Regions from separate parts of the Pseudoalteromonas sp. JB197 genome, predicted to be linked through region 2. Evidence: predicted binding sites of a transcription regulator. Region 2 holds the regulator's gene; each other region holds the start of a gene.

What was found. The regulator LexA, encoded in region 2, represses DNA repair genes until DNA is damaged. The targets are predictions, from matches to a motif close to TACTGTATNNNNATACAGTA.
Region 1: the regulator LexA is predicted to act here: its motif matches at 4,524-4,543, upstream of uvrD (DNA helicase II).
Region 3: the regulator LexA is predicted to act here: its motif matches at 9,181-9,200, upstream of CIK86_RS01770 (DNA topoisomerase III).

The regions. Positions count from the first base shown of each region.
Region 1 is NZ_NRGZ01000001.1:2,670,750-2,681,706, reverse strand. Features, by position in the region: gene CIK86_RS12710 (GNAT family N-acetyltransferase) at 247-2,316, opposite strand; gene uvrD (DNA helicase II) at 2,294-4,459, opposite strand; gene CIK86_RS12700 (hypothetical protein) at 4,774-4,992, shown strand; gene CIK86_RS12695 (YacL family protein) at 5,107-5,475, shown strand; gene CIK86_RS12690 (dUTP diphosphatase) at 5,582-6,205, shown strand; gene yrfG (GMP/IMP nucleotidase) at 6,221-6,868, opposite strand; gene nudE (ADP compounds hydrolase NudE) at 6,931-7,503, shown strand; gene cysQ (3'(2'),5'-bisphosphate nucleotidase CysQ) at 7,496-8,281, shown strand; tRNA gene CIK86_RS12670 (tRNA-Met) at 8,434-8,510, shown strand; tRNA gene CIK86_RS12665 (tRNA-Met) at 8,706-8,782, shown strand; tRNA gene CIK86_RS12660 (tRNA-Met) at 8,843-8,919, shown strand; gene CIK86_RS12655 (trimeric intracellular cation channel family protein) at 9,620-10,234, shown strand; partial or broken gene CIK86_RS12650 (magnesium chelatase domain-containing protein) at 10,268-10,957, shown strand, end outside.
Region 2 is NZ_NRGZ01000001.1:3,088,354-3,099,310, forward strand. Features, by position in the region: gene CIK86_RS14420 (hotdog fold thioesterase) at 1-397, opposite strand, end outside; gene CIK86_RS14425 (hypothetical protein) at 496-762, opposite strand; gene lexA (transcriptional repressor LexA) at 1,042-1,659, shown strand; gene coxB (cytochrome c oxidase subunit II) at 2,132-3,274, shown strand; gene ctaD (cytochrome c oxidase subunit I) at 3,274-4,866, shown strand; gene CIK86_RS14445 (cytochrome c oxidase assembly protein) at 4,866-5,396, shown strand; gene CIK86_RS14450 (cytochrome c oxidase subunit 3) at 5,427-6,302, shown strand; gene CIK86_RS14455 (DUF2909 family protein) at 6,280-6,510, opposite strand; gene CIK86_RS14460 (SURF1 family protein) at 6,528-7,268, shown strand; gene CIK86_RS14465 (transmembrane cytochrome oxidase associated protein) at 7,258-7,752, shown strand; gene CIK86_RS14470 (COX15/CtaA family protein) at 7,766-8,755, shown strand; gene cyoE (heme o synthase) at 8,796-9,725, shown strand; gene CIK86_RS14480 (SCO family protein) at 9,722-10,339, shown strand; gene CIK86_RS14485 (polysaccharide deacetylase family protein) at 10,400-10,957, opposite strand, start outside.
Region 3 is NZ_NRGZ01000001.1:369,170-380,126, forward strand. Features, by position in the region: gene thiL (thiamine-phosphate kinase) at 1-234, shown strand, start outside; gene CIK86_RS01735 (phosphatidylglycerophosphatase A) at 231-716, shown strand; gene CIK86_RS01740 (ligand-binding sensor domain-containing diguanylate cyclase) at 752-3,838, shown strand; gene dxs (1-deoxy-D-xylulose-5-phosphate synthase) at 3,909-5,771, opposite strand; gene ispA ((2E,6E)-farnesyl diphosphate synthase) at 5,884-6,771, opposite strand; gene CIK86_RS01755 (exodeoxyribonuclease VII small subunit) at 6,774-7,016, opposite strand; gene pomA (flagellar motor protein PomA) at 7,315-8,082, shown strand; gene CIK86_RS01765 (flagellar motor protein MotB) at 8,085-9,011, shown strand; gene CIK86_RS01770 (DNA topoisomerase III) at 9,214-10,957, shown strand, end outside.

The sequences.
Region 1 (10,957 bases), 420 kb from region 2:
GAAATGTGGGTGAATAATGTACACAAGTCTCCCGCGTAGGTCGGGCGAGCAACGCGATACCCGATACTCAAATCATAAAAATATCACCACTAGCCAATGAATGTGGTGCATTTGCACTGTGATTTTCTACCGCTGTGGGCACTACGACATTACCAGGATCCAAATTATAGAAAGCTCGACTAGAAATAGTCGGGCTTTTTTACGTCTGCAGAAAAGTGAAAGGCTAAAAGCTAAAAGCCAAAAGCCTTATGAAGAAAGTTGCTTAGCGAGTATGTTAGTTGTGTTTTTAAACTGTTGTTCTAATTGTTTTTTGCCGCTGAGATTTAAATTTTTAATAAGTTGCTCATCGGTATGATGTTGTAAAACTGTTTGAATTAAAAGTTGCTGTTGATTACTTGTTAACTTAGTCATTGCAGCAGGGCTTTGGCTAATTAAACGCCAGAGAGTGGGTGAAATAGTAAAGCGGTTACTGCTGAGTTGCTGTGTAAATAACCTTAACGTATCAGAAGCTATTACCTCATCATTAAATGAGCGCAGTAATGTGCTAACCAGTTGCCATTCTAGTGATTTAAAGTGACTTAATAGGCCATAAAACAGCTCGTATTGAAACTGCTTAATCAGTGACTGCAAACTTTGCTGTGGTGCATTAAGAGATTTAACAACGAGTGTTGCGTGCTCAGCAGTGCTTTTGTCGCGCTGGTAACCTAATTTAACAGCATTAAAGCCTAGGTTTTGCCAAAAGTTTAGCAATTGTGCAGTGGCACCAAAACTAGCACCAAACCAAGTACATTGTTCTTTTACTTGTGACTCGCTATAGCCCAGTAATGCTTTTCCTAGGCCACAATTATGTGAGCTTGGATCAATTGCAATGCGCACAACTCGCGCACTTAAATAAGTTAAAAAACCACTGTTAAAGCTCAGTTGTGCAAGTGTTTGCGCCATTAAATGCCCTTGTGGGCGGCGCTCACCACTTATAACTTGCTCGGTAAGTTCAGGGCTTAAACCGCCTTCTATAGCGATTAAGCATACACCCACTAATAGCTTGTCTATTTTGCTTATAAATATGCGTTGCGATGGCGCATCTAACAACTGGCGTAAATCATTCACACTACTTTGATAATGAGCAAGTGCAAGTAAAGCAACGACTTGGCACAATAGTGCTTCATCAGTTACGAGTTGTTGCTGAGTTACTTCACTATGCTTAGGAATCTGCGATTTATTGCTATTAGTCTCTTGATACTGTGCATCAAGTGCTAATAAACTACGAATATGCTGCTCAAGTGGATCTTGCTTAGCAAAGCGCAATGGCTCATCAAGAGTAATTACTTTAGAAGCTTTGTAGTGGTTTTTAATATATTGACTAAAGCGAATTGTATAGCCTCTACCATTGCCTTCATAACCTACTAAGGTGCTTGCAAATACAATACGAGGATAATGCGCTAACATGCTTAATAACATAGGCACTGGGATAGCAGCAGCTTCATCTACTAAGAGTACGTCACACTCGGGAAGCTCATTTAACAGAGCGTCTGGCGCAATATATTGCATGTTAGCAAGCTGTTTTTGTAATGGATCGTAATTAACATTTAGCTGTGCAGCTAAGTGTTTAAAGCTGCTGTGTGTTGCTCTAAATTGAGTGGCGCAAATAATTACATTTTTATCAGCTAATTTTGCGGCTGCTAGGCCTAATGCGGCTGACTTTCCTCGGCCTCTATCTGCATTGATCAGTAGCGGTCTATTGGCGCGTCCATGAGCTAATTTTACTATTTGTGCTACGCAGTTTTTCTGCGGTTCAAAATCAATATTACTGTGCAGGACATAGTTATAATTATTATTGATGCAGCCAAATTCTTCACTGTAATGCAAGGCCGGTAAGCTTTTAATAATAGAGCTGAAACGCTGATTGAATAAACTATATTGATTGCTGTGGCCATGAGACTGGACACTTTTTAATGCGGGATCTTGCCAGTTATTTAGGTTACCCAGCTCAGGAAGTAATACAAACAATACTCCGCCAGCTCTAACTGTACCAGCAATTGCGGCCAACTTATCGGGGTATAAGCCACTAAAGCCATCGTAAATGGCGTGGGTAAATTCTTGTCCTAATATTTGGTGAATGTGTGCAGGCCATTGAGCATTTTTAAGTGCACAATGTTTAGATAGAGTAAGTGTATTAGTATTTTGTACTAGTGAGTTTGTCAGCTCATAGCACCAATTATCATTGCCAGTAACAAGCACTAGCTGGCGGTGATGCGCGCCAGCTAATTGTTGCTCTAGTTGTATGAGCTGCTTTTTATATAGCTTGTAGTCTTGCATATGCCGTTACTAACCACTTACTACCTAAATCATCAAAGTTGACTTGTACGCGAGATTGCGCACCCGCACCTTCGTAATTAAGTACTGTACCAATACCAAATTTAGCATGCAGTACACGTTGCCCCAAGTTAAAGCCGCTATCTTCAAATGCAGCGTGACTAACTGATGCGCTAAAACGCCCTGCAGCGGGTGGTCGAGATACTTGGGTTTTAATACGAATTTCTTCAACACAGTCCTCGGGAATTTCCCGTAAAAAGCGCGATGGTGTATGGTATTTTTCTTGTCCGTATAAACGACGGCTTTCGGCATGGCTAATATATAGTTTATCCATAGCGCGGGTCATACCTACATAACAAAGGCGGCGTTCTTCTTCTAAACGGCCAGACTCTTCATTACTTTGTTGAGAAGGGAACATACCTTCCTCTACGCCAACCATAAACACTAACGGAAATTCTAAACCTTTAGCTGAGTGCAATGTCATCATTTGTACGGCGTCTTCGTGCTCTTCTGCTTGTCCTTCACCAGATTCAAGCGAGGTATGCGCTAAAAAGCCTTGTAGAGGAGAGCTATATTCTTCTTCCTCAGGCAATTCGTACTGATCGCAAGCGCTAATAAGTTCTTCTAAGTTTTCTACTCGGGCACGGCCTTTTTCACCTTTTTCGGCTTGGTACATTGCCATTAACCCAGAAGTTTGAATAACGTACTTAGCTTGCTCATGTAGCGTTAGATCGCTAATTTTATCTTCAATATGCTCTACTAGTTCGACAAACTTACTCACTGCACCAGAAGCGCGGCCAGATAAATGTTGTTGCTCTACAATTGCTTTTGCTGCATACCAAAGTGGTAACGATTCGGCGCGTGCACAGTCGCGTATATGGCTTAGCGTTTTATCGCCAATACCACGAGCTGGAGTATTAATTACTCGTTCAAATGCAGCATCGTCTTGACGGTTACCTATTATGCGTAAGTACGACAGGGCGTCTTTAATTTCTTGGCGTTCGAAGAATCGCATGCCGCCATAAATACGATACTTTAGGCCTTCTTGTAGCATGGCTTCTTCGAGTACACGTGATTGCGCATTACTTCTATATAAAATAGCCGCATCTTGCAGCGCATTGCCGGCATTTAACCAACTACGCAGTTTACTACTTACAAAACGCGCTTCGTCTAGCTCGTTAAATGCGGCGTAAATAGAAATAGGTTCGCCTTCGTTACCGTCGGTCCATAAGCTTTTACCCATACGCTCTGAGTTATTTTGGATCAGGGCATTTGAGGCTTTTAATATAGTGGCGGTAGAGCGATAGTTTTGCTCAAGACGAATGGTCTCTGCGCTAAAGTCAGTTAAAAAACGTTTAATGTTTTCTATTTTTGCACCGCGCCAACCATAGATACTCTGATCGTCATCGCCAACAATCATAATACTATTGGAGTCGCCAGCAAGTAGTTTTAACCATGCGTATTGTATGGTGTTGGTGTCTTGAAACTCGTCTACTAACATGTGTGCAAAGCGCTGTTGATAATGGTGCAGTAGTGTAGGGTTATTTTTGAGTACTTCGTAGCTGCGCAGTAGTATTTCGGCAAAATCGACTAAGCCTGCTCTGTCGCATGCTTCTTGATACGCCGCGTACACGCGCAGCATCATTTGCTCGTTAATATCGTAGGCTTGAATATCTTTAGGGCGAAGTGCTTCATCTTTTTTAGCGCTTATGTACCAACCAAACTGTTTAGCGGGCCATTTTTTATCATCAATATTCATCGATTTTAATAAACGTTTGATCATACGTAGCTGATCGTCTGAGTCTAAAATTTGAAATGCTTCGGGTAATTTTGCTTCACGGTGGTGCGCGCGTAAAATACGGTGCGACAAACCATGGAAAGTACCAATCCACATACCACCAACCGGCGCTTTTAGCGTCTCTTCAACGCGAGTACGCATCTCTTTAGCTGCTTTATTAGTAAAGGTAACCGCAAAAATACTATACGCTGAGGCTTGCTCAACTTGCATTAGCCAAGCAATACGATGAACCAACACTCGTGTTTTACCAGACCCAGCACCTGCTAATACCAGCATGTTTTGTAGTGGGGCTGCAACGGCATCGCGTTGTTTGTCGTTTAAGCCATCGAGTAATTGTGAAACGTCCATCGTTACGCCTTTTTAATCAATAATGCGGGCAGTATAGCAGGTGTTTTTGTTAGGCTAAATAAAATACTGTTTTTATACACAGCTATTCATAAAATTATGTTCTAAACTAGTAGCTTGATAGCGAATCAAAAACGGAAAAGGTTAAAAAGATATAATAAAAATTGCTAATTTGACCTCAATTTAGTAAAAATCACCACAGCGTTAAACTGATAAAAATACAACTATATGATTTGTAACATTTATTAAATTGGCATAGAGTGTGTAAGTAATTCTATAGCTAAAATATAAAAATTAAATAAACTACAGAGGTTAGTATGTCAGGACAAGGTTCAGGCGGTAACGTAATCGCAGCATTATGTAATATATTTTTCCCGGGGTTGGGGCAGCTAGTGCAAGGGCGTATTCTTGCCGCGCTTATATTCGCTATATTATTTTTTGGTGGTGCGGCATTATGGTTTTTAATTGTGCCAGGAATAATTGCCGCTATTGTATATGTTTGGGCAATTATTGATGCAGCACGTTATAGATCGTGACGTAATTAATATTAAAGCTTTATAAAATAGCGCCTTTTGGCGCTATTTTGCTTTTTAGCGTCTGCAGCTATTTACGTATATAATTGCGCAACTAACGATTTAAAAGTGATACGTATGGAATATCAATTTATTCGCGATCCAATTAGCGGATTACGCATTAAAATAAGTAGCGAGCATGCCATAATTGGCCGCTGGTTAAACGAAGAAATAGGCAAAGATAAAATAGCTATGGTGCAAGCGCTTATTGCATCGGTGAGTTCAAGCTTTGAGCCTTTAACGCTAAAGGGCCAAGAAATAGATTTAATTTTAACGAAAGACGAAGCTCTATTTGAAGCCCATGCTCTGCACCAAGACAGTGAAGATCTTATGGCTTATCAAGACGACGATTTAATGCTTGAAGAAAATGGCCTAAGCAGTGGTTGTGGTTTTGAAGATTTTATAGACCTAATAAACTCATGGCATGAGTTTACGACTTCAAGATAAACATAGTTAGCACACTAATGAAAATATACAGCAATGCACAACAAGCATTTTATCTGTATTATTACACTAATGAAAATTTAGCTAATCAAAAACGACAGGAATTGATATGTCTGCCAATTTAAACAAACTAGTAGTGATGCTAGAAATGCAAAATGCCATGAATACCAAAGTACATGACCAATGGTTTAGCCAAGGGTTTGATTGGTACAGAGCCATTTGGGTTGAGTGTGCAGAAATGCTCGATCATTACGGTTGGAAATGGTGGAAAAAACAAACGCCTGATACCGAACAAGTTATTTTAGAGTTAGTGGATATTTTTCATTTTGGCTTGTCACTCAGAATTGACGGTATCACCAGCTACGAAAAAATAGCTAAACAGCTTGAGCTAGAATTAAGCACTGCCCATCAAGCCGATGACTTTAAGCAAACACTGGAAGTATTGGCGGCATCTGCTGTCGCAGATAAAACTTTTAATGCGGCTGCTTTTGCAGGTTGTATGGCACAAATAGGTATGAATATTGACGATTTATACCGAGGTTATGTAGGTAAAAATACCTTAAACTTCTTCCGCCAAGATCATGGCTATAAAGATGGCAGTTACATTAAAGTGTGGGATGGCCAAGAAGATAACGAGCATTTAGTAGAAGTTGTTAAAAGCCTTAATACCGAACATGCAGATTTTGCAAAATTAGTGTACGAAGGCTTAGAGGCACGATATCCAACAAAATAGTTTGCGCTAAAATAATTAAATTAGCTTGCGATAGTCGGTAACATTTAAGTAATCGGCTATATCGTTATGTGGTTGTTGGCTGTCTGGGTTAGCAACCGCAAGCAAGTGTTCAATACCGTATTGGCGTGCTGCGTTGAGCACAGGAACACTATCATCAACAAAAAGCGTACGGCTTTTATTAAATCCTAAGTCACTTTGCACCTGTTGCCATAAGCTTTGCTGCTCTTTACTTACCCCATATTCATGAGTCGATACGACTCCATCTAAGTAGTTATCAATTGCAGTTTGCTCAAATTTAAGCATTACACACTCAGGGTGGGCGTTAGTAAGTAAAATTAACTCTTTACCTGCTTTTTTAAGTTCAGTTAAAAAGTACGGCACATCGTCGCGCACTTTTATTAAGTGCTTAGACTGTCGCTTTAGTTCCATAATAGGCAGGTTTAACTGTTGCTCCCAATAATCTGAGCAGTACCATTGTATTTTTCCGCTAACGGCTTGGTAGCGTTTTGAAATATCAGCTTGCGCTGCTTCAAAGCTAATATTTTTTGCTAATGCGTGCTGTTGTGGAATAACGTTAAGCCAAAAATGGCTATCGTAATGTAAATCGAGTAATGTTCCATCCATATCGAGTAAAACTGTATCGATTTTTGACCAATTTAGCATGGGCTTTTCCCTGTGAAAAGTTTATGATTAAGCACAACTGCCATGATAGCAAATTAACGCCAATGACACAGAAAAAGCACCCTATACCACCGCAAATCCTCAGTAATAAAGTTGTAGCTAAAAGTCGCTTATTTACCGTGGAATCTTTAGAACTTAAATTCTCTAATAACGAAGAACGTCAATATGAGCGAATTCGTGGCGGCGGGCGAGGTGCAGTAATGATTGTGCCGTTAACTAAAGATAACGAATTACTACTAGTGCGAGAATATTGCGCTGGTACTAACGACTATCAACTGGGTTTTCCTAAAGGGTTAATTGACCCAGGTGAAACACCAGAGCAAGCCGCTAACCGTGAACTTAAAGAAGAAGTTGGTTTTGGTGCAGATTACCTAAAACGATTAAAAGCGGTATCTATAGCGCCAAGTCATTTTAATACCACCATGCACATTATGGTCGCTAAACAATTGTATTCACAAACATTGCCCGGTGATGAGCCAGAGCCACTGGTCGTTGTTAAGTGGCCATTAACCGATTGGCGGTCATTATTAACACAAGACGATTTTACCGAAGCACGCAGTGTAGCTGCTTTATTATTATTAGATCAGTATTTAGCATCAGGAGTCATTGATGAATAAATTACTAGAGCCTTGTATATTATTGGCTGAGCGTGCTGGTGATGCCATTATGGCTATTTATAAAAATGGTGATATTGGCAAAGAGCAAAAGCTAGACAACACACCAGTTACTAAAGCTGATCTTGCTGCTAACGACGTACTTGTGGCTGGTTTAGAGGCATTAGCACCCAATATTCCTATTATGTCAGAAGAAACACCGATCCCAGCATTAGCCGATAGGCAGCATTGGCAACGTTATTGGTTACTTGATCCTATGGATGGTACCGGAGAATTTATTTTAGAAAGTGGCGACTTTGCGGTAAATATAGCACTCATTGAGAATAACCAACCTGTGCTGGGAGTTATTCATTGGCCAACAAAAGGGGTAACCTATTTTGCGAGCGCCGATAATGGGGCATTTAAGCGTAAAAATGGTAGCGATAAGCAAATATTTGTAGCCTCACCCGATAACTTAACGGTTGCAGTGAGCCGCCGCCAAAAAATTGAAGCAGTGAGCCAGTACCTTAACGCCCAATTTACTACCGTTGCTTTAGGGTCATGCTCTTTAAAGGCATGTATTGTAGCAGAAGGAAAGGCTGACTGTTTTTTAAGAATAGGCCCCACTGGTGAGTGGGATACGGGCGCATCACAAATTATAGTTGAGCAAGCTGGCGGCAGTATTACCGATGCAGAGTTTAACCCACTAACTTATAATCAGCGTGAAAGCACTGAAAATCCAGACTTCATTGTAATGGGGCACCCTGATTGGGAGTGGCAAAAAATGATTAACCCACATTAATGGGAATGCTTATAACACCACTTGCTTGCTTTTTGTTCACTTAAACAATAATAATAACTAAAGCCTTGCATTATATGTTTATTCCTATATAGTAGCGCTCTCTTCAAGGCAGGCTCGTAAATATTACGGATTTGTTTTAAAGAAATTACAGGCGCGGGATGGAGCAGTCTGGTAGCTCGTCGGGCTCATAACCCGAAGGTCGTCGGTTCAAATCCGGCTCCCGCAACCAATTTCCTTTAGAGGATTGAGGTTACTGTAAATGTTAGTTAAGGAAAAGCTTGTCGGTCTCAGCTCTTCATTAGCCAGCAAAGGTAGTCGTTTTAAATTCGGCTCCCGCAACCAATTTCCTTTAGAGGATTGAGGTTACTGTAAACTCTAGCTTAAGAGATAAAATAAAGTAGTCGATAGACTTAAAATATACAGGCGCGGGATGGAGCAGTCTGGTAGCTCGTCGGGCTCATAACCCGAAGGTCGTCGGTTCAAATCCGGCTCCCGCAACCAATTTCTAATTGGAAGCTAAGTTGTAATGTAAGCAACTTTAAATAAGTATACAATTTCAGGCGCGGGATGGAGCAGTCTGGTAGCTCGTCGGGCTCATAACCCGAAGGTCGTCGGTTCAAATCCGGCTCCCGCAACCACTGAAATAAATAAGAATAAACAGACACTCTTAAAGAGTGTTTTTTTATGTCTGAAATTTAGTGAGTGACTCATAACCCGAAGGTCGTCGTCACTGCGTGATGCGTTCGCTCTTCATAAACCCTGGCTCCCGCAACCACTGAAATAAATAAGAATAAACAGACACTCTTAAAGAGTGTTTTTTTATGTCTGAAATTTAGTGAGTGACTCATAACCCGAAGGTCGTCGTCACTGCGTGATGCGTTCGCTCTTCATAAACCCTGGCTCCCGCAACCACTGAAATAAATAAGAATAAACAGACACTCTTAAAGAGTGTTTTTTTATGTCTAAAATTTAGTGAGTGACTCATAACCCGAAGGTCGTCGTCACTGCGTGATGCGTTCGCTCTTCATAAACCCTGGCTCCCGCAACCACTGAAATAAATAAGAATAAACAGACACTCTTAAAGAGTGTTTTTTTATGTCTAAAGTTTGGCGAATGACTTACAACCCAAAAGCCGTCGCTTTACTGTTTACCACGTTCAATTGGCTAATCAGGAAGGAGTAATAAACGGCTATAAAGGTTAATTTAACTCATAGGGTTTATAGACTAGTTTTGAATATAAAAGGAACTTAGCAGCTTAATTAGTGCTAAAAGTAGTTATTTTTTCAAACTTAGCGTAGCTTATGTAGCAGTAACGTAAATATTTTAGCAAGAGTAGGCATGACAGAACTTTACCACTGGTTTGATCTAATAGGTGTTGCAGTATTTGCCATATCGGGCACCTTGGTAGCGTATGAAAAGAAGATGGATGGCTTTGGTGTTGTTGTACTTGCTACCGTAACCGCTATCGGCGGAGGAACTGTTCGCGATGTGATATTAAATGTTCCGGTATTTTGGCTGCACGACCAAAGTTATTTTGCTGCAATTTTAGCTGCAATACTACTAACAACGCGACTAATAAATAAGCAAAGAACCATACCCCACTATAACTTACAAATTGCCGATGCGTTTGGTTTAGCTTTTTTTGCCGTGATGGGCACACAAAAAGCATTGCTTGCCGGTATGCCAGATATGACAGCAGTGATTATGGGGGTTATTACTGGATGTTTTGGTGGCCTAATTCGTGATGTACTTGCCCGAGAGATCCCCATGCTGTTAAAGGGCGAGCTTTATGCAACCACCTGTATAGCAGGGGGAATAGTGTACACCTTGTGTATTAACTTTTCGCTTATCGTTGAAGTTGCGATGATTTTGAGTATGTTGATGACTCTATTACTGCGTTTTGCAGCCATAAAATGGGGTATTGTATTACACGTTTTTAAATATCCCGACTAAACTAAAGCTAAAGGGTATTTATTAGGATAGGGAATGTCGTTAGCTCGCATATATTCTCGTGCTCAGGTGGGCATAAATGCCCCCGAAGTGATTGTAGAGGTGCATTTAGGTAATGGTTTGCCTGCTTTTCATATTGTCGGTTTGCCCGAGGCTTCGGTTAAAGAATCTAAAGACAGAGTGCGTAGCGCACTTGAAAATTCTAAGTTTGGTTTTCCCGATCAACGTATTACTGTTAATTTAGCCCCTGCCGATTTACCAAAAGACGGTGGCCGATTCGATCTTGCTATTGCTGTAGGTATTTTAGTCGCCTCAGGGCAAATAGTGTGCTCTGACATTCATAAATATGAATTTTATGGGGAGCTGGCACTTAACGGTGAGATACGTGGCGTAAATGCTATTTTGCCCTCGGTGCTTGCTGCTAAAGAGCAGGACCGTTGCTGTTTTTTACCACTGGCAAATGATAGCTTAGCCAGTTTAGTTAACGGGGTTAAACGCAAAGCCGTAAGCTCTATTGCAGAAGTGTGGGGTGATTTACTTAATCAGCAACCACTGCCGTTAAATATACAATACCCAGATTGCACGCAAGCTCCTGATTTTTTGCTTGATTTAAGTGATGTGAAAGGCCAGCCTGGGGCAAAGCGAGTACTCGAAATTGCCGCTGCAGGAGGCCATAACTTACTATTTTTAGGACCCCCTGGTACGGGTAAGTCAATGCTGGCTCAA
Region 2 (10,957 bases):
AAAGCTCGCCGCGACTATTCGTTATTTTTATTTCCCATACTGAGCTACGCTTGCCAATATGAAACGCTTTTGCGGTGGCGGTTAAGGTGCCATTACGCGAGGCTTTTAAATGGCTGGCACTGATCTCTTGCCCTACACAATAAAATTTAGTGAAGTCGACCACAAAATTAGCCGCGTAGCTGGCAACACTTTCGGCTAAAACCACGTTTGCTCCGCCATGCACCATGCCTATAGGGTTATGGTGCGCAGGAATTGCTGGCATAGTGGCAACTAAGTAATCATCACCAATTTCAGTTATTTCAATCCCCATGGTTTTCATCAGTGTACCTTGGCCATTTATGCCTTGGTCTAACTGCTTACAAAACGCTAAAGTAATAGGTTGATGCCAAATACTCATTGTTACTCCTTTAAAGGTTGAAAACGATAACCGATAATACGATTTTTCATGGCGATATGATAGCCAAATTAGTGCAGCTACTGCATGGTAATACAGTGCTACTTTTTGCTTTCTACATAGTGCTTAATTTCATCGAGGTCTTTTTTTAGCATTTTACGCATCGAACTTTTAAGAAAAAACCCTATCACTGCAGAGAGCATTTTTACCCAAATAGACTCAGAGCTATCAGAAAAAGTCATGGTTAAACAGGTGCTAGGTTCGGCGGCGGTAAGTGACAGCATATTGGCACTGTTTTCGATGTCAGTTATTGCCGCCCATACTTTACGTTTAGGACCGTTAATTATTACCGCTACAGTGATATTCATAACACTCTCCGTTAATTCACATTGATGAAGTTAAGGCCCATTACAAAAACGATAGCTAACTAATTTTTAATAACAGCAACAACTTAGTAGTTATGTAATTAATGTAACGTAAAACTAACACTATCGTGATCTGCGTAATTTTATCTGTAATTTACTTGGTAATTTTAAGCTTAGACCAATGCCACCTTTGGCAGCAAAGGCGAGGAGTAATTTAAATTTGCGATTTTCAGATAACTGTATATACTCACAGTTAAATGTACTGTATGGAAAACCAGTTGTATGCGACCATTAACTAACCGCCAAGCGCAAATACTCGAACTTATTAAAGTGTTTATTAAAGACACTGGTATGCCTCCTACACGCGCAGAAATTGCACAAACATTAGGCTTTAAAAGTGCTAATGCAGCAGAAGAGCATTTAAAAGCGCTGGCTAAAAAAGGCGCTATTAAAATGAAACCAGGCGCTAGCCGTGGTATTCAACTTATTGAAGAAGATGAACCAGAACAACTTGGTTTACCGTTAATAGGCCGTGTAGCTGCCGGCGAACCTATTTTGGCGCAACAACATGTTGAGAGCCATTGTAAAATTGACCCGTTAATGTTTAAACCCGCTGCCGATTTTTTATTGCGTGTAAATGGTATGAGTATGCGAGATATTGGTATTATGGATGGTGATTTACTGGCTGTTCATCGCACTCAAGTTGCCGAAAATGGCCAAGTTATTGTTGCCCGCGTTGATGACGATGTAACGGTAAAACGCTTAGAAAAAGCAGGCAAAAAAGTATTATTGCATGCTGAAAATAAAGAATTTTCGTCGATAGAAGTGGATCTTGAAAAGGAATCTTTTAATATTGAAGGCTTAGCTGTTGGGGTTATTCGTAATGCTGACTGGATGTGACAATTAAGCTGTTATAGCTATGTAAAATATCGGCATAATTTAATAGCTCAGATAATTAATGCGCACTTTTTAGTGCGCTTTTTTTTGCTTTTTTTTGTGAAAATTCCGCTGCAATGAAAAAATTATATTAAGTTTATGTTTTTTATCATTTAAGTATTTAATACTCGTTATCGCTGTCTTTTTATTTGTAACCCTTGCTGTTGCTCACTTCCTGCTTAGAACAAAATTAAATAAATCCCATATTTACGCTAATCCCCTAATATTATTTGATTGTTTTTCAAACTAAAACTTGCTAGTTGTTCAATTATTAACTAATTGTTAATAGGCTGGACTAACAATAACTCACAGCTTTAGTTTTGAGAAAATATATTTATATATCCGGCAGCAATACAAAAATAAAAAATAACAAATTGGCATTTAAAGCTTATGTCTTTTTGTTTTGCACTCGCAACAGTATTAAAGGAGCTGTCACATGGGTAAATTGAGCTCTACCTTGTGGCTTATATTGTTTGTTTTTCCGCAGTTAGCATTGGCAAATAGCCAATATAATATGCGCAAAGGCGTAACCGATATAAGTAATAATGTTTATCAACTACACATGACCATATTTTTAATATGCTGTGTAATAGGCGTGATTGTATTTGCCGTTATGTTTTGGGCACTTATTCATCATCGTAAATCTAAAGGAGCAGTTGCTGCTCAATTTCACGAAAGTACCAAAGTAGAAATACTCTGGACAGCAATTCCATTTGTTATTTTAATAGCAATGGCAGTCCCCGCAACTAAAACATTAATAGCGATGGAAGATGCCAGTAAAGCGGATATCACTATTAAAGTAACTGGTTCACAATGGAAATGGCATTACAAATATATGGGGGAAGATGTTGAGTTTTACTCAATACTTGCCACACCGCAAAATGAAATTGCTAACCTAGCCGATAAAAACCCCAACTATTTACTTGAGGTAGATAAGCCTCTGGTATTACCGATCAATAAAAAAGTACGCTTTTTAATGACCTCCGACGATGTTATTCATTCTTGGTGGGTGCCCGATTTTGCTATTAAAAAAGATGCAAACCCGGGGTTTATTAACGAAACGTGGACCAACATAAACGAAGTCGGTATTTATCGCGGTCAGTGTGCTGAGCTATGCGGTAAAGATCATGGCTTTATGCCAGTGGTAGTAGAGGCTAAGTCAGAGGCCGATTTTAAAGTTTGGCTAGCAGATGCTAAACAAGCAAAGCAAAAAGCAGCAGCAGCAGATGCTGCATTACTTGACCAAACACTCCCTAAAGAAGAATTAATGACTTTGGGTGAGCAAGTGTATATGGCCAATTGTGCTGCATGTCATCAGCCCACAGGGTTAGGTTTGCCAGGCGTTTTTCCTGCACTTAAAGGCAGCCCGATAGTGCTTGGCGATATAAAAGACCACATTGATATTGTTATTCACGGAAGCCCCGGCACAGCCATGCAAGCCTTTGCTAAACAGCTCTCTATAAAGCAATTAGCAGCGGTAATTACTTATAAGCGTAATGCATGGGGTAATGATACCGGTGATGTAATTCAACCAAGTGAAATACAGGCAGCACTTGATGCCGATGGGGAGGCGAACTAATGAGTAGCATAGTAGAACAACCTGACATTAATGAAGCTCACCACGCTCATCATCCTGCTAAAGGCTTTAAGCGTTGGTTATATACCACAAATCATAAAGATATAGGTAGCTTGTACTTAATTTTTTCGCTAACTATGTTTTTTATTGGTGGTGCTATGGCTATGGTGATCCGCGCTGAGTTATTTCAGCCAGGATTGCAATTAGTCGATCCTCACTTTTTTAATCAAATGACCACGGTTCATGGGTTGATTATGGTATTTGGTGCCGTTATGCCGGCCTTTACTGGCTTAGCTAACTGGATGGTGCCATTAATGATTGGCGCGCCTGATATGGCCTTACCCCGAATGAATAACTGGAGTTTTTGGATTTTACCATTCGCGTTTTTAATTTTATTATCATCGCTATTAATGCCCGGTGGCGGTCCTGCGTTTGGTTGGACTTTTTATGCGCCGCTGTCCACAACCTACAGTAATGACAATACCGCCATGTTTGTATTTGCTGTGCATATTATGGGTATTAGCTCCATTATGGGGGCAATTAATGTAATTGTAACCATAGTTAACTTGCGTGCCCCAGGCATGACTTGGATGAAGGTCCCTATGTTTGTATGGACTTGGCTGATAACGGCATTTTTATTAATTGCGGTTATGCCGGTACTCGCAGGTGCAGTGACCATGGTGCTCACCGATAAATACTTTGCAACCAGCTTTTTTGATGCAGCTGGTGGCGGTGATCCGGTGATGTTTCAGCACATATTTTGGTTTTTTGGCCACCCCGAAGTATACATAATGATTTTGCCGGCTTTTGGCATTATTTCTACTATAGTTCCTACCTTTTCGCGTAAAAAACTTTTTGGTTATTCCTCCATGGTATATGCCACGGCGTCAATTGCGTTGTTGAGTTTTACAGTGTGGGCGCATCATATGTTTACTACCGGTATGCCGGTGGCTGGCGAGCTATTTTTTATGTACGCGACTATGCTGATATCGGTGCCCACTGGAGTAAAAATATTTAATTGGGTAGCCACTATGTGGCGCGGTTCAATTACGTTTGAAGTCCCCATGCTGTTTAGTATTGCTTTTATTGTGTTGTTTACCTTAGGTGGTTTTTCGGGATTGATGCTGGCCATTACACCGGCTGATTTTCAGTACCATGATACCTACTTTGTAGTGGCACATTTTCATTATGTACTGGTAACGGGAGCGGTGTTTTCTATTATGGCAGGCGCGTATTATTGGCTGCCTAAATGGACTGGCAATATGTATAACATAGCGCTGGCTAAATGGCATTTTTGGTTATCGCTGGTAAGCGTAAATGTATTGTTTTTTCCTATGCACTTTGTAGGGCTTGCAGGCATGCCACGCCGTATACCCGACTATGCGCTACAGTTTGCTGACTTTAACGCCATTATTAGTATTGGCGGCTTTGCCTTTGGATTATCGCAGTTGTTGTTTGTAGCTGTAGTGATTAAATGCGCACGCGGCGGCGACAAGGTTCCTGCAAAAGTGTGGGAAGGCGCAGAAGGACTGGAGTGGGAGGTAGATTCACCTGCTCCGTACCATACATTTTCAACACCACCGGAAATTAAATAATGATACACGCACCGCTACTTAAGCGCTTAGTTGTTATTTGCTTAGCCATGTTCGCATTTGCATTTGCGTTAGTGCCTTTGTATGACGTGTTTTGTGATATTACCGGCATTAACGGTAAGCCATCATTAGAGCAAGCAAAGCAAAGCACGCAAGTAATACAAAATCGCGAAATAAGTGTGAGCTTTACCACGCATGCACAAAGCGGTGCACCCTTTGCTGTGAAGTCTAAAGAGTACAGTGTTGCGGTAAAGCCCGGTGCTATGCGTGAGGTAATGTTTAGCGCCAAAAATAATAGTGACCAAGATAAAGTAATGCAGGCAGTGCCTTCGGTATCACCCGGTAGAGCAGCAAAATACTTACATAAAATAGCGTGTTTTTGTTTTGATCAACAGCCATTAAAAGCAGGTGAAGAACTAGAGTTTACGTTACTTTTTTATGTTGATACCGCACTACCAAGTGACATTGAAGAGTTAACTTTATCTTATACGGTATTTGATATTAGTGAGCGGCTAGCAGCCAATAACAACTAGCCTAACTAGTGACAACCAGGAGCAAATAAAATGAAGCAAGAATATGAGCATTATTATGTACCAGATCAAAGCCCATGGCCGATTGTTGGCGCAGTAGCATTATTTTTTATTGCAGTAGGTGCAGCTCTAACCGTAATGAGTGCCGGTAAAGAAGGTGGCAGTGGCATTTATATTTTGTACGCAGGTATAGCAGTACTGCTGTATATGTTGTTTAGCTGGTTTAAAAACGTGATTGATGAGGCCGGGAAAGGCTTATATTCGGCGCAAATGGATCGCTCTTTTCGACAAGGAATGAGTTGGTTTATTTTTTCTGAAGTAATGTTTTTTATGGCATTTTTTGGCGCACTTTTTTACGCCCGTATGCTTTCTGTGCCTTGGCTTGGTGGTGCCGATAACAATGCCATGACTAACGAAGTGCTTTGGCCTACATTTGAAGCTGTGTGGCCATTAATTACCACGCCAGGGGGCGACACTACCCAAGCTATGGGATGGCAAGGTCTACCGCTGATTAACACCTTAATTTTATTGACCTCATCAGTTACTTTGCATTTTGCCCATGTGGCAATAGAAAGTGATAAACGCGGCCAGTTAAAAGTGTTTTTAGGACTGACTATTTTATTGGGTGCAGTTTTTTTAGGCCTACAAGTAGAAGAATATATTCATGCGTATAACGATTTAAACTTAACATTAGATGCCGGTATTTATGGCAGCACGTTCTTTTTACTTACGGGTTTTCATGGCATGCATGTGACCTTAGGAACTATTATTTTATTGGTAGTATTTTTACGAATTTTAAAAGGACACTTTACTAAAGATAAGCACTTTGCTTTTCAAGCGGCGGCTTGGTACTGGCATTTTGTTGATGTAGTTTGGTTATGCTTATTTATATTTGTGTATGTGCTGTAGTTATTAAAGGGGCGTTATTGCCGCTAATAAAGCCAAGTTTTAGTGCGGCAATAACAACTATTAATACCACCACAGAAAATAATACGCGACGACCTAAAAAGTGAGACATAGGTCGTCCTTGGGTTTTTCCAGAGACCATAATAAATAAAGCGCGAAACAAGTTAAAAAGTATAAATAATAACAACAATACAATAAAAATTTTAATCATCACTAGGTTGACCCTTTATGCAGTTAATTAGATGGCGTGAACAAAAGTTTAGCTCAATAATCACCATTTGTATGGTAGTGATTGTAGTTTTGGTGTGTGTGCGTTTAGGTTTTTGGCAGTTAGAACGTGCGACACACAAACAACAGCAGTTAGCTTCTATTGCAACGCTGCAAACGCACGGTGTAATGAGCTGGCAGCAAATGCTTAAACTACCTAGTAACTGGAATAAAACAGGATTGTTAGTTGAGTTAACAGGGCATTTTATTAACGATGAATATTGGCTTTTAGACAACCAAGTTTATAACGGGCAGGTGGGTTATGACTTACTGGCACTGTTAAAGCCAAATAACGAAACACATGCCATTTTGGTTAATTTAGGCTGGATAAAAGCTCCCCTATCGCGCAATGCATTACCCAAAGTAACCCTACCTAAACACGCTTTTACGCTTACTGCTCAAATAAAAGAAAATAACCTCACTGCTTTTAGCCTCGAGAGTAAAACCAATAACATTGATTTACCAAAGCGAGTGCAAACAATTGAATTAAATAAGTTGAGCGAAGAAAGCCAGCAATTATTAGTTAATTTTATGGCGTATCGCCAAGGTAGCGGCGATGCAATAGGTATACCTCACTATACCGCGGTTGTTATGAGTCCACAAAAACACCACGCTTATGCGGTGCAATGGTTTTTAATTGCTCTGGCGTGCGTTTTAGTGGCTATTTTTGCAAGTAAAAAAAGGACACATAATGAAAAATAACCCCCTTTTACTGTTTGTCATTTGCTGCGCTATTCCGCTAATTTTAGCGTACAGCGCGCTTAAATTAGATTGGTTACCTACCGCCATTACTAACAATGGTGAGTTTTTACAGCAACAGGTTAAATATGAAAATTGGCCGCAAAACAATCATAAGCAATGGACTATTGCCCTAAATTACTCCAATGGATGTACTACGCCTTGTAGTGAGCAATTAGCCGCACTAAATAATTTATACATAGCGCTAGGCAAAAACCAGAATAAAGTAGATGTCGCCGTGATAGGCGAAGTAAAAGCTGCCAACTCCCCGTGGAAAAGTATAGATGCGCAACCAAACTTACAACCGGCTAGTTTGTATTTAATCGACCATATGGGGCTTGTAGTGCTTGAGTATCCATTTAAAACACAGCCACAGGAAAATAGATTAGTACAAAAAGGACTATTAAAAGATCTAAAAAAATTACTGAGTTATTCTCGTTCGAGCTAAGTAGGAAGATGCCATGTATAAAAATTATAAAAACTGGGTATTAATAACGGGCTTATTGGCTTTGATAGTAGTGGCGTTGGGTGCTTATACTCGCTTAAGTGATGCCGGGTTGGGTTGCCCAGATTGGCCAGGATGTTATGGCTTTTTAACTGTACCCAAACATGAAGCCGATATAGCGCAAGCAGCACAAAGTTATCCCGATATGATGTTTGAAACCGCTAAAGCATGGAAAGAAATGATTCATCGCTACTTTGCCGGTACGCTAGGCTTGCTCATATTAGCCTTATTTGTATATGCTTTTTTAAAACGTCAATCGCCAACAACGCCAGTTAAATTACCATTACTACTGTTATTGTTAGTGATATTTCAGGCTGCATTAGGTATGTGGACGGTTACGATGAATTTACAGCCGTTAATAGTGATGGGTCACTTACTTGGTGGCTTTAGTATTTTAGCGCTGCTCACTTTATTATATTTACGATTAAACGCCAAGCCAATAATGGGGGGGGATGCAGGTGCAAGACGCTACTTTGCTTTAAGCCTAGTGGCGCTTAGCGTACTAATTATACAAATAGCGTTAGGAGGTTGGTTGGCTGCAAATTACGCTGCTCCGCATTGTAATGGCTTGCCTTTATGTAGTAATGCCCAGCCATTTTCGCTTAGTAGTGTGTTTCAGCTCCCGCTTGAGCATGGTAACTACGAGTTTGGCGTCCTGTCGCAGCAAGCACGTATGTCGATTCATTTATTACACCGTATTTGGGCATTAATTACTTGCATAGTATTGGCATTAATTATGTGGCGAATATACAGCCGTGCCTACTCGCAAAAAATAAAAAGCTGCGCCGTTAGCGTGTTAGTTGTCTTATTTTGCCAAATTGCTTTAGGCCTCGCAGTGGTGCATTGGCATATTCCGTTAAGTATGGCACTGGCACATAACTTAATGGCTGCCATACTGTTATTAACTTTAATTAGATTATGCTATTACCTCAAAGCACGAACTTAAAAGCACGAACCTAAAATTACAAATAGAAAGGAGCGTTGTTATGGCACTTACAATAGATAAAAAAGCAATACAACCTATAAATACACTACCGCTAATTACACGTAGTTATAATTTACTACAAGATTATTTAGCCATTAGTAAATTTAAAGTAGTCGCTATGTTGGTACTGACCGCGTGGGTTGGTTTGGCGCTAGCACCCGATGTAGGCAGAGGCATGGGTGTACAGTTTATAAGCTTACTTGGCATAGGATTGCTTTCAGCAGCAGCAGCGGTAATTAACCATGTTGTTGATAGCGAAATAGACAGCAAAATGGCGCGTACTCGTCATCGCCCAGTAGCTAAAGGCCGCTTAAGTAAGGCACATGCACTGAGTTTTGCAGCAATAATAGGTGTGGCAGGTTTTATTATGCTAATGCTATGGGCAAATACACTTACCGCCATATTAACCTTATTTGCGCTGGTGGGTTATGCCTTTGTATACACCTCTTTTTTAAAGCGCGCTACACCACAAAATATTGTTATTGGTGGCCTTGCTGGCGCTATGCCACCCTTATTGGGTTGGGTGTCTGAAACAGGGCAAATGGCAGCTGCACCTTGGCTATTAGTAATGATTATTTTTACGTGGACCCCTCCGCACTTTTGGGCCTTAGCTATAGCTCGTAAGAGCGATTACGCACGGGCTAAAATTCCTATGTTACCGGTTACGCATGGTATCGATTTTTCTAAAACCTGTGTGGTTGCTTACTCTGCGTTACTGGCAATTGTGTGTATATTTCCTTATTTGATAGGAATGTCGGGGTTAATTTATTTAATCGGCGCATCTGGATTAAATGCGGTCTTTATTTATAAAGCGATTAAATTAAAACTAGCCGCTAACGACGACACTGCTATGGATTTATTTCGCTTTTCAATTATTCATTTAATGGTACTCTTTATCATATTATTTATAGATAAATGGCTATTATTATGAAGCAATTATGGCTAGGGTTAGCTATTGTTTTAACACTGTTTTTATCGGCGTGCTCAGATGATAATGCACCGCCAGACGTTAATGCTTTAGTGTACGAGAATGCTAAACCTTTAGCCGACTTTAGTTTAGATGATCAACATGGCGAATTGGTTACTAAGCAGCAATTTTTAGGGCAATGGAATTTAGTGTTTTTAGGTTACACCAGCTGCCCCGATATTTGCCCGTTAACACTGGCTAAACTAAATGCGGTGTATAAAAATTTACGTAGTGATTACCCAGTGCAAATTTGGTTTGTATCGGTAGATCCCAAACGAGATACCCCAGCAAAACGCAAAGACTATATTGATTACTTTAATCCCGATTTTTTAGCGGTTTCGGGGGAGCACAAACAGCTTTTTCCTATGGTGAGAGGGTTAGGCTTAATTTACGCTATAAGTGATAGTAGCGAGTCAGAGTATGCAGTTGATCATAGTGCTTCAGTGGCTATGGTCGATGGCAATGGGGCGGTAAGAGCTATATTTAAACCTGAATTTAAACAAGGTAGCGTGCCGTTAATAAATTCCAAAGAGTTAACTCAAGAATTTAAAAAAATAGCTGATTATTATAAAAACTAGTTATTTAAACAGTAAATTAAAAAGGAGCCCTAGGCTCCTTTTTTACTGCTGTAATTAAAACTATTCAATAACCCAAGGCTGCGAAAACCAAAAATAGCTACCAGCATTGTTAATTGCAGGGGCGGTACAATTAAAGCGCGAACGACCTTTATTGAGCGCTTTAGGTGAGGTGACTTCTACTGTGTTTTTATTTATCCAGGTTAAATTAGCCTGGCCAACACTCGATACATAACAAGCAAACTGACTTTTATGAAAATCCCCCATAGTAAACTCAATAGTGAGTTTGGGTGGGTTTTGCGCCGTTACACTGTCTTCATAAGTGAGCGCGGTTATATTAAATGCGCGAGAATTCAATTTAGTGATTAGCGTATCTAATTTACTATAAAAGCCCGAAGCCGGAAAACGCGGTAAGCGACTAAAGTTAGAATCTTTATTTACAGCGCCAGAATGCTGACCTATACCAATAAAACCAAGCTCGGTTACTAGGGCTTGTAACTTATTGTTAAACTCGCCATACGGATAAGCTAAATATTTATAATCATGGCCAATTTCTGTTTTTATACGCTGCTGTGAATGTAGGATGTCTTGTTTAATGCGGGCTTGCCATTGTGCATCGCT
Region 3 (10,957 bases), 2.7 Mb from region 2:
TTTGAACAACAATTACCGTTTATACTAAATTACGGCGACGACTATGAACTGCTTTATACCGTGCCTGATAGCAATAAAAGTATGCTTGATGTAAAACTGCGTCAATATGGCGTAGAGGCAATTTGTATTGGCCAAATAAAAAGTGGCGAAGGGCAAATTGACCTGTTACATAAAGGCGAAAAATTTACTTTTAAGCACCAAGGTTTTGAGCACTTTTCTAAGGATTTAAGTTGAACAACAAGCGTTTATTTAACCTAAAGCGTCCACATCAGTTTTTTGGTTTAGGTTTTGGTACTGGGCTTGCACCTATAGCCCCAGGCACATTTGGTACTTTGGCCGCTTTACCTTTTATTTTTATAACCATGCACTATCCGTTGTGGTTACAAGTAGTATTTGCTGTAGTGATCAGTGTTTTTGGTATTTGGGCTTGTGGCAAAACCGCTGATGATTTAGGGGTACACGATCACCCCGCGATTGTATGGGATGAAGTGGCAGGCTATTACATCACTATGATTGGTGCCGCACTGAGCTGGCAAACATTATTGGTTGGTTTTTTACTGTTTCGTTTTTTTGATATAGTCAAACCAGGTCCTATCCGTGTGCTCGACAAGCGTGCCCATGGTGGATTTGGAATTATGATTGATGACGTACTTGCAGGTATATTTTCACTTATTTGTTTGCAAGCGCTGATAAAAGTAGGTTTACTACCCTTTTAGTTTATTATTTGATTGTTTAGCTAGGTGGCAGCAATATGATGCGATTTTTACTAGTTTTTGTACTACTAACCTGTGCTATGCCAAGTTGGGCCTCAATTACTGATTACGTAGTTAAACAATGGAATATTAAAGATGGACTCCCCTCGCAATCACTCAAAAGTGTTGTGCAAGACCAGCAAGGTTATATGTGGCTGGGAACTCAATTTGGTTTAAGTCGTTTTGACGGCAATACTTTTACCAACTACAACACGCAAAATAGTCTTTTTTTACCAAGTAATGGTATTAATAAATTACTAATAGATGGCCAAGGCTTTTTGTGGATCGGCACCAAAAATGGGTTAGTGGTTATTGACCCTGCAACACTTAGTGCACAAGAGTTTAATATTAAAGGCCCGGTTAGAGATATTTTAGAGGACTCTAAAGGCGGTATTTGGATAGCCGCTAATGGCCTGTATTATGTTGATCGTAGTTTGGTTGATTTACGCGATCAAACTAATGAGCCATCACCCATAGTTAATCCCACTGTTATTACTCAAATAGTTGGCTCTGTGAGCAAAATGGCGCTCGCACCTGAAGGTATTTGGTTAGTAAACGACAGACATTTACTGCGCCTGACAAAAAGCGCTGCCGACTTTTCTAAATTACGCTTAGAGCTTACTGCCAAAGTGTCATTACCCGACAGCTTAGCGCAAACCATAGTGCACGATCTCTCTTTTTTAAATGGTAATTTATATTTAGCCTCTGAGTTGGGTGCTTATTTTTTAGATTTAGATGACGAACTACGTTCTTTCCCACTGCCTAATGTGAATAACTCTGCAGTTTATAAATTTATGAGCGACACCAATGGTGGCTTATGGGTATCTACTTATGGGCGTTTATTATTTCGTGGCAAGTCAGGTGATTGGCAATGGGTTGAGCCAAGTCAGTTAGATCAAAGTATTTGGTTTGCTGACATGTTTCGCGATGATCAAAATAATGTTTGGCTAGCCAGTTTTAGTGAAGGTTTATGGCTGGCACACGAAGGTCGCATTGAGCGTCACTCGGCAATTTCTAAAATGACTGAAACGGTAATGGCGATTAGTAAATCACCCGATGACAAACTGTGGATAGCTAACAGAAGCGGTGTTGGTTACTTTGATACCAATAAAAACTTTATTAATATAATAAACAGTAGCAAGTATGGGCATGCCTCGGTGCATGATTTACAGTTTGATGGCGATCGGCTTTATATTGCTACTGGGCGGGGGTTATTCTTTTATGAAGACGACACACTTTACAGCTTTCCTGGGCGCGCATTAAACGACAACCCGGTATTTGCTATTAGCTCAGCTACCCGAGGCGGATTTTGGATTGGTACTGGCCGAGGTTTGTATCGACTCAATTATAGTGGTTTAAGGCCCTTTGCTTATAATGCATTTTTAGGCAGTAAGTTTATTACTTTTGTATTAGATGCACCAAACTTTGGCATTATCGGTACTAGTAAAGGCGCGTATTACTTTACTGACCGAGGAATAGAAAAAATAGGCGACCAAACTACCTTAGAAAGTGCTTATGTAACCAGTATTTTGCATATAGATGGAGTTGGAATATTAGTTGGCTCGTTAAACGATGGTTTGTTTTATCGTAGTGGACAAGGACAATGGCAGCAATTAGATGCGGCAAATGGCTTACCCTATGGTTCTATTTTTAGCTTAAAGTACGATGAAAAATTAAAAAGAATATGGGTAAGCACCATGAAAGGTGTTTATCGGATGCCGGTAGATCAATTTAAAACGCAGATCCAAAGCTTAAAAGTTGAAGAGGTTATTTCCTCGTTCGATCGCCAACTCGATGGTAAAGCCAGCCAATGTTGTAATGGCTTAGGGCATGACGCGGTTGTTGATATGGATAACTCCATTTGGTATCCCAGTTTACAAGGTGTAGTTGAAATACCTAAAAGCGTTGAGCTGTTTGGTTTACGTGGTTTAAAACCTAAAATAGAAACATTAACTACACCATTACGTAGTTTAACCACAGCTGCATTAGGTAATAAACCGCGATTAAAAATAGACGAGCGCGATGTTACTTTAAAATACACAGCTATAGATTATTACGCGCCAAATAGTATTGAGTTTAGATATAAATTAAATGGTTTAGATACTGACTGGCGATACGCTAATACTCGCCGCGAAGCTATTTATACCAACCTTCCAGCCGGTGCATTTTTGTTTCAGTTAGAAACAAAACGCCAAGGCGAGGATTGGAACATAGCCCAATCTGTTGATTACGCTTTTGTAGTACCTGAGCGTTTTGATGAAACAATTTACTTTAGATTACTGATCACAAGTGGTTTCGTTTTATTGTTTTATTTAGTGTTTTGGGTATTTAGAGCGCAAGAGCGCCGTAAACAAGAAGTGTTAGAAGGGTTGATCACTGATCGTACCTTAGAGCTTCGCCAAGCAAACGATAAGCTTAATAAGGTTAACTCACAGCTTAAGCTGGTGAGCCATTCAGATGAGCTTACAGGGTTACGTAGCCGCCGCTTTTTGTTCGACCAACTACCTAAAGATATTGAACATTTTCAGCGTAACTCACAGTCACTGCAAGCGCAGGGCAAGTCGCTAGTATTATTAATTATAAACTTAGATAATTTTAGCCGTATTAACGATGCGTATGGGCCAATTGCCGGAGATAGTTGTTTGCAGCAAATGGCGGTATTACTTAATTCGCGTACTCAGGGCTCAGATTATGTGGCACGTTGGAGCGGCGATGAATTTTTACTTTTATTACGTGACTTTAAATGTAACTTAATTGACAGCTATGTGTCGGATCTTTGCCAAGGAATTGCCGAACATGGATTTCAATTGCCAAATGGTAAAAGCACTCATATTTCGGCCTCAATTGGTTGGTCGTTTTATCCGCTACCATTATTAGGTGGCCAAGTTATTAGCTGGGAAACCTCGATTAATTTAGCTGATATTGCACTGCATCAAGTTAAAAAACGCGGTGGCGATGGGGTCGCTAATATTACCTTTGATGAGCAGTTAGATGCGTTTGAGTTTGAGCAAAACCCTAATGTTGAACAGCAAATAGGCTTGCTACAAGCCAATGGTTTAGCTGATATTAAAGTATGGATGCGATAAGTAACTAATATTTAGATATTAAAAAAGGAGCCTAGGCTCCTTTTTTAATATGCTTTAAATGAGTAGGAGGTTAATTAATAAACGCTTTGATAGCAGTTAATATTCCTTGCTCGCCTAAGCCCATTTCGTCGTGCATTTCGTCTTGTGTACCGTGCTTAATAAATTCATCAGGGATACCCAAGTTAAGAATGCTAACCTGTGCTTTTTGCGTTGCTAAATACTCATTAACCGCAGAGCCAGCACCGCCAGAAATTGCATTGTCTTCAAGCGTTACTATTACATCGTGGCTGTTTATTAACTCATTGAGTAACGCAGTATCAAGCGGTTTAATAAAGCGCATATTAACTAAAGTCGCATTGAGTTCATCAGCTGCTAGTTGCGCGTTTTCAAGTAATGTACCAAATGACAATATAGCCACTTTAGCACCTTGCTTAACAACATCGGCTTTACCAATTTCAAGTAATTGCATATTAGTTGCAATTTCTGCCGTACCAGCACTACCACGCGGATAACGCACAGCAACAGGGCAATTTGCTTGATAACCAGTATATAACATGTGGCGACACTCATTTGTATCGCTTGGCGCCATAATGACCATATTTGGAATGCAGCGCATAAAGCTTAAATCGTACGCACCTTGATGTGTTTCGCCGTCTGCGCCAACAATACCAGCACGGTCAATAGCGAATAACACAGGTAAGTTTTGCAGCGCTACATCGTGAATTAGCTGATCGTACGCACGTTGTAAAAAGCTTGAGTAAATTGCGACAACGGGTTTTAAGCCTTCACAAGCAAAACCAGCGGCTAGGGTTACAGCGTGCTGCTCGGCAATCGCAACATCAAAATACTGATCAGGATGCTCTTTTGAAAAACGCACCATGCCAGAGCCTTCGCGCATAGCCGGTGTTATCGCCATAAGCTTGCTGTCTTGCTTTGCTATGTCGCATAACCAGTCGCCAAATACATTAGAAAATGTAGCCGCACCGGGTTTTGATTTAGGTAAGCTTGATGTATTAGGATCAAACTTAGGTACGCCGTGATAGCCAATAGGGTCGGCTTCAGCGGGTTTATACCCTTTGCCTTTTTGGGTTTTTATATGCAGTAATTGCGGGCCTTTTAAGTTACGCATATTACGCAGCGTATCTACTAACATGTTTACATCATGGCCATCAATTGGGCCAATATAATTTAGGCCTAATTCTTCAAAGAAGGTACCAGGGATCATCATCCCTTTAATATGCTCTTCCATTTTACTGGCAAGTTGCTTAACTGGTGGCACACCCGAGAGTAGTTTTTTACTACCTTCGCGAATGTTAGTATAAAAGCTACCCGATAAAATACGGGCAAAGTGATTTGTTAACGCGCCAACGTTTTCAGAAATCGACATTTCGTTGTCATTTAAAATGATCAACATATCTGATTTTACATCACCTAAGTGGTTCATGGCTTCAAAAGCCATGCCTGCTGTAATAGCACCATCGCCTATAACGGCAACCGTTTTGCGTCCTTTACCTTCTTTTTGCGCAGCAATAGACATGCCCAACGCAGCTGAAATAGAGGTACTAGAATGGCCCACACTAAACGTATCGTATTGGCTTTCTTCGCGAAATGGGAAAGGGTGCAAGCCATCTTTTTTACGAATGGTGTGCATTAAATCGCGACGCCCGGTGAGTATTTTGTGTGGGTAAGCTTGGTGGCCTACATCCCATACAAGGCGATCATCTGGGGTGTTATACACATAATGTAGTGCCACAGTGAGCTCTACGGTACCTAAACCAGACGCTAAATGCCCGCTACTTTGCGATACCGAGTTGAGTAAGTAGTCACGCAACTCATGGCTAAATGCAGGAAGCTTATCTTGTGCTAAGTCTCGCAAGTGGGCTGGTTCGTTAACCAAATTAAGTAATGGATACTTGCTGCTATCAAGTGTCATGGTTTTATATATGTCCTTCGCTAACATCAACTAACTGTGCAAACGCGTTGTTTGAGTTATTTGATGTTCAGTAATAATTTTAGTGCTAAGTTGCAATACATTTAAGCCGTGTTTAGTGGTCACGTTCAATTAAATAGTTAGCTAGTGACGCTAAAGCACTGGTATCGGCGTCTATATTTGCTAACGCTGCATGGGCTTGTTGTATTAAGTTTTGCGCTTTTTCTTTAGCGCCTAGCATACCTAATAAAGCGGGATATGTCGCTTTATTCGCAGCGATATCTGACCCTTGAGGCTTACCTAAAGTAACGGTATCGCCTTCTACGTCTAAAATATCGTCATGTACTTGAAATGCAAGCCCTATGGCATAGCCAAAAGTGGCTAAATTTTCTAACGTGTTTTGACTAACATTGTTCGAGCACAAAGCCCCCAGTGTAATTGCACAGCTTATTAGCGCACCGGTTTTTAACTTATGAATACGCTCAAGTTCAGCCACGGTTATTACTTTATCAGTAGCTGCAATATCAAGCCCTTGGCCTGCCACCATACCTTGTAACCCAGAGGCATGTGCCAGTTCAGCAATCATTTTAACTTGAGCTTGAGCACTACAGTTAAAATTATGCTTGGCTATTAACTCAAATGCTAAAGCTTGCAGTGCATCACCGGCTAAAATTGCGTGTGCTTCACCGTACACTATATGACAGGTTGGGCGTCCGCGACGTAATTCATCATCATCCATAGCTGGTAAGTCATCGTGAACTAACGAGTAGCTATGAATACATTCTATAGCTGCAGCAAGTACGTCTAAATCTTGCTTATCTGCGCCGAGCATTTTACCCGTTGCGTAAACCAAAAAAGGACGCAATCTTTTGCCGCCATTCATTAAACTATAATGGGTGGCGGCTTTTATGGTCTCGTCAGTATTAAGCGATTGGTCAAAATAAAGGTTAAGAGTATTGGCTACATCAGTTTGAGCATGTGTAATAAGTTCTTTAATAGTCACGGCTATTCCATATCATTATCAAAGTCGGTTAATACAGACTTCTCATCTTTGCCCATCAAAATAGCCACCTTTTGCTCAGCTTGTTGCAACTTACTAGACGATGCGCCGGCCAAAGCAATGCCACGCTCAAACTGTTTTAATGACTGCTCAAGCGATAAATCACCTTGTTCCATTTCACTAACGATTGTTGTTAATTCTTCTAGTGCTTGCTCGAAACTTAAGTTTTCAGGTTTTTTAGTCGCCATCTTTATTTCAACTTACATAATAAATTTAGAAGTCAATTTTAGGGGGAATGCTAAACTAGGTCAAAGGATGAAATGGTTTTTTAATAGATAATAGGATTAAGTTAGCTTTATAGGTGTTAATTAGTGTTTTTAATTTAAAAAATTGATAATTAGATAGATAACGCAAGTTGATCTAAAATGGTGCTTAATCTAACTTTTTATGTTTATCTATAAAAATGACTTAAGCAATTCAGTGTCTTGCCGATAAGCAATAAATAACAAACGTTTGCATATAAAAGCAAAAACCTTTGGAGGGAATGTGGATTTAGCAACCATAATTGGGATTATTGGCGCAATTGGCTTAATTGTCATGTCCATGTTTATGAGTAGTAGCGGTGAAGTGGCTATGTTTTACAACACGCCCTCTGTTGTAATTGTATTTGGCGGCTCATTATTTATCGTTTTATCTAATTTTACAGTGACGCAATTTTTAGGCATAGGTAAGGTAGTAACCAAAGCGTTTATGTTTAAGCTTGAAACGCCTGAAGAGCTAATTGAAAAAGCAGTAGAGCTTGCTGATTCAGCACGTAAAGGCGGGTTTTTAGCGCTTGAAGAGGCAGAAATACCGAATTCATTTATGCGCAAAGGAATAGACATGCTTGTCGATGGACACGACGCAGACGTAGTGCGGGCCACACTGCAAAAAGATATTTCATTAACCACGATACGGCATGAAAAAGGCGCTACCTTATTTAAATCTTTGGGTGATATAGCTCCGGCAATGGGAATGATAGGCACCTTAATAGGCCTAGTTGCGATGTTATCTAATATGGATGATCCTAAAGCAATTGGTCCGGCTATGGCGGTGGCATTGTTAACCACTTTATACGGCGCATTTTTAGCAAACGTAGTGGCTATTCCGATTCAAACCAAATTGGAGCTGCGTAAAGACGAAGAGGCAATGAATCAACGTTTAATTTTAGATGCGGTTTTAGGTATTCAAGATGGTCAAAATCCAAAAGTAATAGAAGGTATTTTGAAAAACTATCTTGCAGAATCAAAACGTAAAGTAAACACTGAGGATTAATTATGTCTGATCAAGAGTGCAAGTGCCCACCCCCAGGTTTACCTGCGTGGATGGCGACATTCGCAGATTTAATGTCGCTATTAATGTGCTTTTTTGTGCTCTTGCTTGCGTTTTCTGAAATGGATGTACTTAAATTTAAACAAATTGCCGGTTCGATGAAATTTGCATTTGGTGTACAAAATAAAATAGAAGCTAAAGATATTCCCAAAGGCACTTCAGTTATTGCTATGGAGTTTACCCCGGGCAAGCCAGAGCCTACGCCGATTGAAATAATTCAACAACAAACGGTAGAAATGACCCAGCAAATGTTGGAGTTTCAGGCGGGAGATGAAAGCTCAGCAGGCGGAAGGCAAGAGCAGCGCGGCGATAAACGTGGTGGCGAGTCTCGTAGTACTTCTAAAGAAGAAGCTTCAGGACAGGCACAGGCTGTTTCAGCGGCCGATCAACAGCAAACAAACGACTTAGTTAAAAAAATCGCTCAGCAGTTAGAAAAACAAATAATTGATGGTGCCATAGAGCTTGAATCATTAGGGCAGCAAATAATTATTCGTATTCGTGAAAATGGCTCTTTCCCTTCGGGTAGTGCATTTTTACAACCTAAGTTTAAACCCATTATTCAAGAAATTGGCGTGCTATTAAAAGATGTGCCTGGAGAAATTACCGTGTCGGGGCATACCGACGATTTTCAGGTTTCAAACGAATTATATATTAATAACTGGGATCTTTCATCTAAGCGCGCAGTTGCAGTAGCCAGTGAGCTGCAAAAAGTAGTTGGATTTGATAAAAATAGAATGATGGTAGTAGGGCGTGCTGAAACCCGGCCGTTAGTGCCAAATGACAGCAATGAAGATCGCCGTCGTAATCGTCGCGTTGAAATATCTATTTTACAAGGAAAGGCCAAAGAGTCTGATCCTATCGATGTAAGGTAGCAGTCATTTTATTAAAAACACACTTGGCTTAAGCAAACTAAGTGTAATTGATTTCAGGTGACTTTTAGTCAAAATTAACTAAAAGTCACCACCTCAGCCAAATACCCCAGAGTTCTTAAATAGTTCGATTTAATAAAAACATCCCACACTGTAAATTGATATGCTAAACTACTGTGTATATAAACAGTGGAAGAGCTTGCTTATGAAACTCTATATTGCCGAAAAGCCGTCATTAGGGCGTGCTATTGCCGACGCGTTACCAAAACCGCACAAAAAGCACGATGGCTACATTGAAGTTGCAAATGGTGATTGCGTATCTTGGTGTATTGGTCATTTGCTCGAGCAAGCCGAGCCCGATGACTATGATGAGCGCTTTAAAAAGTGGCAGTTTGAGCACCTACCTATCATTCCTGAGCAGTGGCAATTAAAAGCAAAAACTAAAACTCGCAAGCAACTTACTGTGTTAAAAAAGCTAATCAAACAGGCTACAGCACTAGTGCATGCAGGCGATCCCGATAGAGAAGGGCAATTACTTGTCGATCAAGTTATTGAAGAAGCCAAAATAAGTAAAACTAAAAAGCAGCATATCCAACGCTTATTAATTAGTGATTTAAACTTAGCTGCAGTAAAAAAAGCATTAACGACTATGCGCTCTAACCGTGAGTTTATTCCGTTGAGCGTTTCAGCCTTAGCGCGATCTCGTGCTGATTGGTTGTTTGGTATGAATTTAACCCGCGCTTATACTTTAGCAGGGCAAAAAGCTGGGTTTGGTAACGTACTTTCTGTGGGACGAGTACAAACACCCATACTTGGCTTGGTGGTTAATAGAGATAATGACATAGCAAATTTCGTACCGAAGCCATTTTATGAAGTATTAGCCCACTTAGTCACCCCCGAAAAACAATCATTTAGTGCAAAATGGATACCCAGTAAGGCATGTGAGCCTTATCAAGACGAAGAAGGGCGAGTATTAAATAAAGCATTGGCTGAAAACGTAGCCTCGCGTATCACACAGCAAAATGCTGAGCTAACGGCGCTTGAACAAAAACAAAAAAAACAAACTGCGCCACTGCCTTATAACTTATCTGCTTTGCAGATAGACGCGGCAAAAGCATTTGCTATGCCAGCGCAAAAGGTGCTGGATATATGCCAAACTCTTTATGAGCGTCATAAGTTAATTACCTACCCACGTTCAGACAACCGCTACTTACCTAATGATCATCACCAAGATGCGTCTGTTATTTTAAAAGCTATAAGCACTAATGGCGGGCAAGGTGTTGAGTTAGTAAAAGCAGCTGATAGTAAAAAACGTAGTAAATGTTTTAACGATTCAAAAGTGGCTGCGCATCACGCCATTGTCCCTACGGCAAAACAGTTAAAGTCGGCAAGTTTAGGTAGCGATGAGACAAAGGTTTATCAATTAATATGTCGTCATTATTTAATACAGTTTTATCCCGACTATATTTACAACGAAACTAAAGCAGAGATAACTATTGCTGGCGGGTTATTTAAAGCAAATGCAAAGCAAGATGTAAGCTTGGGTTTTAAGGTGCTAATGGGTAAGTCTGAATTGAAAGATGAAGCCACGCTACCGCCTTTAACAAAAGGCATGTTACTTTTTTGCTCGCAAGGGGAGGTTGTTGAAAAATATACCTCACCGCCAGCGCACTTTAGTGATGCGACTTTACTTGCAGCCATGACAGGCATAAGCCGCTATGTACAAGATCCACAGATAAAAAAAGTACTTAAAGACACCGATGGCTTAGGCACAGAGGCAACGCGAGCGGGGATCATTGAATTATTATTTAAACGCCGTTTTTTAAAACGTGAAGGCAAATTAATTAAAGCAACCGAAACCGGGAGTGCACTTATTAGTGTGCTGCCGCAAGGTTTAGTTCGCCCCGATTTAACCGCTAAATGGGAGTCGAGCTTAGGTGATATTGCAC